One region of the Paenibacillus sp. P13VS genome, then DNA from elsewhere that is predicted to be linked to it. Evidence: riboswitches for the same ligand, from Rfam matches in the RefSeq annotation. Region 1 holds a riboswitch; each other region holds the start of a gene.
What was found. A riboswitch is a leader RNA that binds a small molecule or an ion and turns the genes downstream of it on or off. The one in region 1 is predicted to bind thiamine pyrophosphate.

Region 1 (2,269 bases):
CGTCTGGCTGATTACGATGAAGGGATACAGCGCCTTTTCAATCGAACGGCTGAGGTGCATGCCCGCTGCCAGAGCGCTTCCGGCCACGATGGACAAGCCGAAGCCAACTGCTACCTCCATCAATGTGGCAGGCAGATGGGTTCCCAGGAGCAGATGCCGATGCTCAACTAGAGAACTCGCTATCGATGTAGGTGCAGGGATGATGAAAGAAGGGACCCATCCTAATCGCACGATGCATTCCCAGCAGGCCAGCATCAGGAGGAGAAGCGCAGCGAATAGGCCATAGCGGGCAAACCATCTGCTGATGCTAAGGCTTCGCATGTAGTTGATCCTCCAACCGTTGTCGCATCTGTATCAGATCCGGATCGTAGACCATGTCCGAATGTCTCGGACGGGGCAGAGGCACCTTCATGTCCAGCAACTGCCGACCGCCAGGCGTGAGAAGGACGATCCGGTCACTTAATAACAGGGCTTCTTCGATATCATGGGTGATGAACAGCACCGTTTTGCCGAGACTTTCCCACAATTCAAGCAACCAGCGATGCATCTCCCGCTTAGTCATGGCATCAAGCGCGCCGAAGGGCTCGTCCAGCAGCATCAGCTGTCCTCCTGTCAACAATGTGCGCAGCAGGGCAACCCGCTGCTTCATGCCGCCGGACAGTTCATCCGGGTAGGCATGCTCATAGCCGGATAAGCCAAATCTGTTGAGTCCAGCCATAATGTCAGCGCGCAGCTTCACCTTGTCCTGCTTCCTCGGGGCAAGCTCCGAGGGAAGCAGGCAGTTCTCCATAACCGTCCGCCAGGATAACAGCAGATCCTTCTGCGGCATGTAGGCGACTCGCCCGAGTCGCTGTCCTGGCGGCACCCCAGCAATTTCAATCGTGCCGTCTGTCGGTTCAAGCAAGCCTGCGAGCAGCTTGAAGAGTGTGCTCTTGCCCGACCCGCTGGAGCCGATTAGCGAGACGAATTCTCCCTTTTTTACACACATCGATACATTGGAGAGCACGGGGGAATGTCTCTGATCCGGAAAAGTAAAGGTCATGTTGTCAATCTGTACATCGTTGCTCATCTGGTTCCTTGACCCCCTTGGAATAAAAACTGCCTGAACGGAAATGCACGTTGTTTGCGATCTGTTGTAAGTAAACGCGAAAAAGCCCGCTCATTTCCGGAGAAATGAGTGGGCCTGTTAAGTTCAACCGACATTCATGTTCATATGAATATGAAAAAAATCCGTTAACTGAAAGTCCGCTCCACTTCCCTCCGCTGGTATGATCCAGATCAGGTTCAAAGGGTCCGAATACATTCATTCGTCTCAGCCGCAAGGCTCCCCTAGTGCAATCGTTCAAGATATGCAGTTGTGTACACAGCATATATCACATTCACGCGAGATGTAAAGAGGGCTTAGAGGCAAAAGTTAAACGTTAAACCCATTCGCGGATTTACCTTGGCTTCCTAACCCGATATAATGGGGATGGCACATATGGGCCGGATTACAAATGAGGGTGGGACTGTTCTCCCTCCTAAGCAGAATGGGGACCCCGAGTTGAAAACGTTCAAGAAAGTATATATTGAAATTACTAGCATATGTAACCTGGCATGCAGCTTCTGTCCGCAGACCAAGCGTGCCAAAGGATTCATTGACCCTGAAGTCTTCAACAATATATTGGATCAGATTAAGCCACATACCAAACACATTTATTTGCATGTCAAAGGGGAGCCGTTACTTCACCCCAAAATTGATGTGTTACTGGATTCCGCACACGAGAAGGGATTCAAGGTAAACATAACAACGAACGGAACGCTGCTGCCCAAGACCCAGCATAAGCTGCTTGGCAAACCGGCATTGCGGCAAATGAACTTCTCGCTGCACAGCTTTGACGGGCATGAGGGATCGACGGACCGTGAGGGATACCTCAGCAACATTCTATCTTTTGCAAGGGAAGCTGTGAAGCACAATGTTATCATCTCGTTCCGGCTCTGGAATCTAACGCAGGATAACTTCACGAATGCCCAGATGAATCGGAACCGGGAAACACTGGAGGTCCTGGAGCGCGAGTTCAACCTGGATTTCCGCATTGAGGAAAAGGTGGTTCCAGGCAGCGGCGTCAAAATTGCACCGAATGTCTATCTCAATCAGGACCACGAGTTCCAGTGGCCAAGTCTGGATGCACCAGAGGATGATGGCAAAGGCTTCTGTCATGCGCTGCGCAGTCAGGCGGCCGTCCTTGTGGATGGCACGGTTGTTCCGTGCTGCCTTGATGGTGAAGGT
Region 2 (2,269 bases), on a different contig from region 1:
GAATGGTTAACACGATATTTAAAAGATTATCCTTATGCATTCATCCTGATTTCGCATGATACGGAGTTCATGAATGAAGTCGTTAACGTCATTTACCATCTGGAATTTGCTAAATTGACGCGTTATGCTGCCAACTACAATAAGTTTCTCGAAATGGCCGATATGCAAAAAGCTCAACATATCGATGCTTATGAGAAACAGCAGGAATATATTAAGAAACAGGAAGATTTCATTCAGCGTAACAAGGCAAGAGCCTCCACATCCGGACGTGCCAAAAGCCGCGAGAAGCAGCTGGGCAAGATTGAACGAATCGATCGCCCGGATGAAGCGGCAAAACCGACATTTAAATTCAAAGATGCCCGTGCCAGCAGCAAAACAGTATTCGAGGGAATTGATTTTGAGATTGGTTATTCCTACCCTTTGCTGCCTAAAATGACAATGACAATCGAACGTGGTGAGAAGATAGCCATTGTTGGATGTAATGGTGTAGGTAAGTCGACGCTGCTTAAAACCATCTTGGGGAAAATACCTCCGATTAGCGGTAAAACGTTTCTGGGGGATTATCTGGAGACGGCTTATTTTGAACAGGAAGTCCGTGCTGGCAATATTACACCGATTGAAGATGTGTGGAACGAATTCTCCCATCTGACACAGAATGAAGTACGAGGACATTTGGCACGCTGCGGTTTGAAAAACGAGCACATCACTCGTCCGCTGAGTGCGCTTAGCGGGGGAGAACAAGCGAAAGTGCGCTTGTGCAAGCTTCTGATGCGTGAAAGCAATTGGATCCTGTTTGATGAACCAACAAACCACCTGGATGTAACAGCAAAAGCGGAACTAAAACGAGCTCTGCAAGAGTTTAAAGGTACAGTACTGCTCGTTTCGCATGAACCTGAATTTTATCAGGATTGGGTCACCAAAACATGGGACGTCGAAGCCTGGTCTGAGAAAAACTAATTGTTCCGCAGCAATGAAGTGCTCTAGAATCAAAATATTCATCGACAAGAGTTTGAAAAATCAACGGTGACAAAAAAAGGTGTCTATGGTAACATAGGCTACAACTTCATACGATCACTAGGGGGGCCGCTCGTTGCGGCTGAGATGGAATAATGCGATTCCGGACCCTTTGCACCTGATCTGGATTATACCAGCGTAGGGAAGTGGCGCGTTTTAGTTAATGATATGGGCAAATTAATATTCGATTTTGAAGCGAATGTGAATGCTCAGAAGTGGAACATGAAGGTGTCTCGTATATGGTTTAATAGCTTGTATACCTGACAACTGGCATGTAAAGCTCATTTAACTAACTTGACATGTTATCGCGGCCACTCCCTACGGGAGTGGCTTTTTTGTGCTTACATATTGTGACGGCAGGGAAGGTGAAACCAAACGGATATCTCTAGGAAACTTGTGAATTCATTATCGTTTGAGCTGCATGCTGTTTCGCCGGGCATAGGGGATGAAAAACGTTTTGTAAAGATTGCAACGAATTTATGGCCCTTGCTTGACTATATTCACATCCGGGAGAAACATTTAACCAATGAACAAAAAATCCAATGGGCGTACAGTTTACTGTACGCAGGAATTCCAGCTGATAGGATCGTGATCAATGGTCTATGTGAGTTGAATGAGTTGGAGAAACATGTAGCATTTCAGAGGGTTCATTGGGGCCAGTCCAATTTGGCGACTATCCAAGGCAGCAGCCTGAACAAAAGCGATCGACTTCGTCTCGGCATTTCTGTTCACTCTCTTCACGAAGCTAGAGTAGCTGAAGAACGGGGAGCAGATTACCTCTTTTATGGTCATGTATTTTCCTCCAGCAGTAAACCTGGGAGCAAGCCGAGAGGGCTATCTGCACTGTCTGAAATATGCTCAGCTGTTTCCGTTCCCGTAATTGCCATTGGCGGTATTGGACCGGCAAACATATCTGCTGTACGTGCAGCCGGAGCAAGTGGTGCGGCAGTAATATCATCTATCTGGACCAGTGATAATCCGCAACGCGCAGCAGCAGCCTTGAGGCAGGCTATTGAACGGTAGAAAATAAGACGGAACGCGGGGGTGAATGAATGAGCGGAGAAGCCAGAGGGCGAAGACGAAGTGGCAGACTTTACCGAAATGCAGCAGCTTTTACGGCCCAATTACGTGGAGAACTTCGTGGCAAGCTTCATGCCGAAACGATTGTTGTGGGAGGCGGCATTATAGGTTGTGCCATCGCGTATGAGCTAGCTTCACGAGGTAAAGAAGTGATTTTAATCGAGCGTGCACGTAT
Region 3 (2,269 bases), on a different contig from region 1:
AGAGATCGTTTGGGAGAAACAGTCAGTCTGTACCTGCGGGATGGCAGTGAGCGTATCCGTATTCAGGCTGTTCAGAGTGATCAGGCCATCCGGCGGGTGGCTCCGGTTGGTGTCCGTCTTCCTCTATCGGTAGGGGCTTCCAGCAAGGTACTCATGGCATTTGCGACGGAAGAAGACCGAGAGGAACTGATGAATGGCCCCGAATGGCCCGTATTTATCGATCCGGAAGTTTATCTGGCCCAGATGGGCGATATTCGGGAGAATGGATATGCGACCAGCTACGAAGAACGTGAGCCTGGAGCGGCTGCAGTATCCGTTCCCATTATGGATCGTAAGGGGAATATTGCTGCTGCGCTATCCGTATCGGGTCCCGTTAGCCGCCTGTCCCAGGAAACTTTGCACGAATATGCACCTGTACTGAAGGAAGCAGCCGCGCAGATGGGCCTCATGTTGTCCTGATCCAGCATGCAATGGAAGATAAAGGGTTGTATTTCCGACTGGCTTGCGCTAGTCTGTAATGGACAGCTCAGCGGGGCTGGAATGAATTGAATATGGAACTGCGGTACACATACCGCAACTGTTAAACGTTACTGGGGGAGTCCGAATTGTCCGGACTGAGACGGGATCGCATGAGATCCCGGACCCTTTGCACCTGATCTGGATCATACCAGCGTAGGGAAGTAATCGGCGATATAACCACGAACACCTGCATAATTTAGCCTTTGGCATGTCTCCACTTGTGGGAGCTTGGCATCAGGCTTGTTATGGGTGATGGACATAAGCCGGTTCCCTCGGGAACCGGCTTTTTTATATACAGCGTCAAGCGATCATCCGCAGCAGAGGGGAGTTGTCTTCTTTTGCGGGAGAGCTGGAGTTGGGTATAACCCACTTATGCCTGCGCCAGATTCTGTCTGCGCTATGCCGCTGTAATGTTCTTTCTTCGGAAGTTGGCCGTTCTTTTCTTGCCTATGCGTGGATGATATGGAACGGGTGCACGAGCAATCAAACTGGCCCATCCATGGGACGACCAACGAGGAGGAAGAGGTAGCGATGAGCATAAACAACAGAACAACAGCACAGGAACATGCAGGGCAGGGGTTGGAAAAAGGAACAGTGGCGGCTGGACGGGTCCAACCGTTTCCCGGCAGCCGCAAAGTTTACATTCAGGGCTCACGTCCGGACATTGCCGTACCCGAGCGTGAAATTGCCCTTCATGACACGAATACCCCCCAAGGGGTGGAGCATAACGAGCCGCTGCGCGTGTACGATACGAGCGGCCCTATGACGGATCCCGGATTTCACGCTGATATTCGGGCAGGCCTGCCAGCTTTGCGTGCACGATGGATTACGGAACGAAACGATGTAGAGGCATACCAGGGACGTACCGTCAAACCGGAGGATAACGGGCTAAAGCCTGGAGGGAAGAGAACCGGAGCTGAAGAATATCCAGGCCTCCGCGGCAAACCGCTGCGTGCACAATCCGGACGCTGTGTCACCCAGATGCATTATGCGAGGCAGGGCATCATTACGCCTGAGATGGAGTTTGCAGCTATCCGTGAGGGCGTGGAGCCGGAGTTCGTCCGGCAGGAGCTGGCGAGCGGCAGGGCTATTCTGCCATCGAATATTAATCATCCCGAGAGCGAACCGATGCTGATCGGACGTCATTTCCACGTGAAGATCAACGCCAATATCGGTAACTCTGCCGTATCCTCTTCGATTGAAGAGGAAGTGGAGAAAATGACTTGGGCGGTACGCTGGGGGTCCGATACGGTAATGGATCTTTCTACGGGCAAGGATATCCATACCACCCGGGAATGGATCATCCGCAATTCCCCGGTGCCGATCGGGACGGTGCCGCTGTATCAGGCGCTGGAGAAGGTGAATGGCGAAGCCGAGGCACTCACCTGGGAGTTGTACCGGGATACGCTCATTGAGCAGGCCGAGCAGGGTGTGGATTACTTTACAATCCATGCAGGCGTGCTGCTGCGTTACATACCGATGACAGCCAAACGGATGACGGGCATTGTGTCTCGGGGTGGGTCCATTATGGCAGCATGGTGCCTTGCACATCACCAGGAGAATTTTTTGTACACGCATTTTGAAGAAATCTGTGAAATCATGAAAAGGTATGATGTGGCCTTCTCTCTCGGAGATGGACTTCGCCCGGGCAGCATCTATGATGCCAATGATGAAGCTCAGATGGCTGAACTTGCTACGCTCGGTGAACTGACACAGATTGCGTGGAAGCATGATGTGCAGGTGATGATTG

Region 2: another riboswitch for thiamine pyrophosphate. It lies ahead of GUA98_RS09290 (thiamine phosphate synthase); the one in region 1 lies ahead of GUA98_RS13170 (ABC transporter ATP-binding protein).
Region 3: another riboswitch for thiamine pyrophosphate. It lies ahead of thiC (phosphomethylpyrimidine synthase ThiC); the one in region 1 lies ahead of GUA98_RS13170 (ABC transporter ATP-binding protein).

What each region holds. Positions count from the first base shown of each region.
Region 1 is NZ_WYEV01000004.1:764,426-766,694, reverse strand. It holds gene GUA98_RS13175 (ABC transporter permease) at 1-321, opposite strand, end outside; gene GUA98_RS13170 (ABC transporter ATP-binding protein) at 308-1,069, opposite strand; TPP riboswitch at 1,239-1,341, opposite strand; gene GUA98_RS13165 (radical SAM/SPASM domain-containing protein) at 1,544-2,269, shown strand, end outside.
Region 2 is NZ_WYEV01000003.1:1,006,608-1,008,876, reverse strand. It holds gene GUA98_RS09295 (ABC-F family ATP-binding cassette domain-containing protein) at 1-957, shown strand, start outside; TPP riboswitch at 1,067-1,176, shown strand; gene GUA98_RS09290 (thiamine phosphate synthase) at 1,411-2,037, shown strand; gene thiO (glycine oxidase ThiO) at 2,067-2,269, shown strand, end outside.
Region 3 is NZ_WYEV01000015.1:50,043-52,311, forward strand. It holds gene GUA98_RS25950 (IclR family transcriptional regulator) at 1-459, shown strand, start outside; TPP riboswitch at 583-696, shown strand; gene thiC (phosphomethylpyrimidine synthase ThiC) at 1,051-2,269, shown strand, end outside.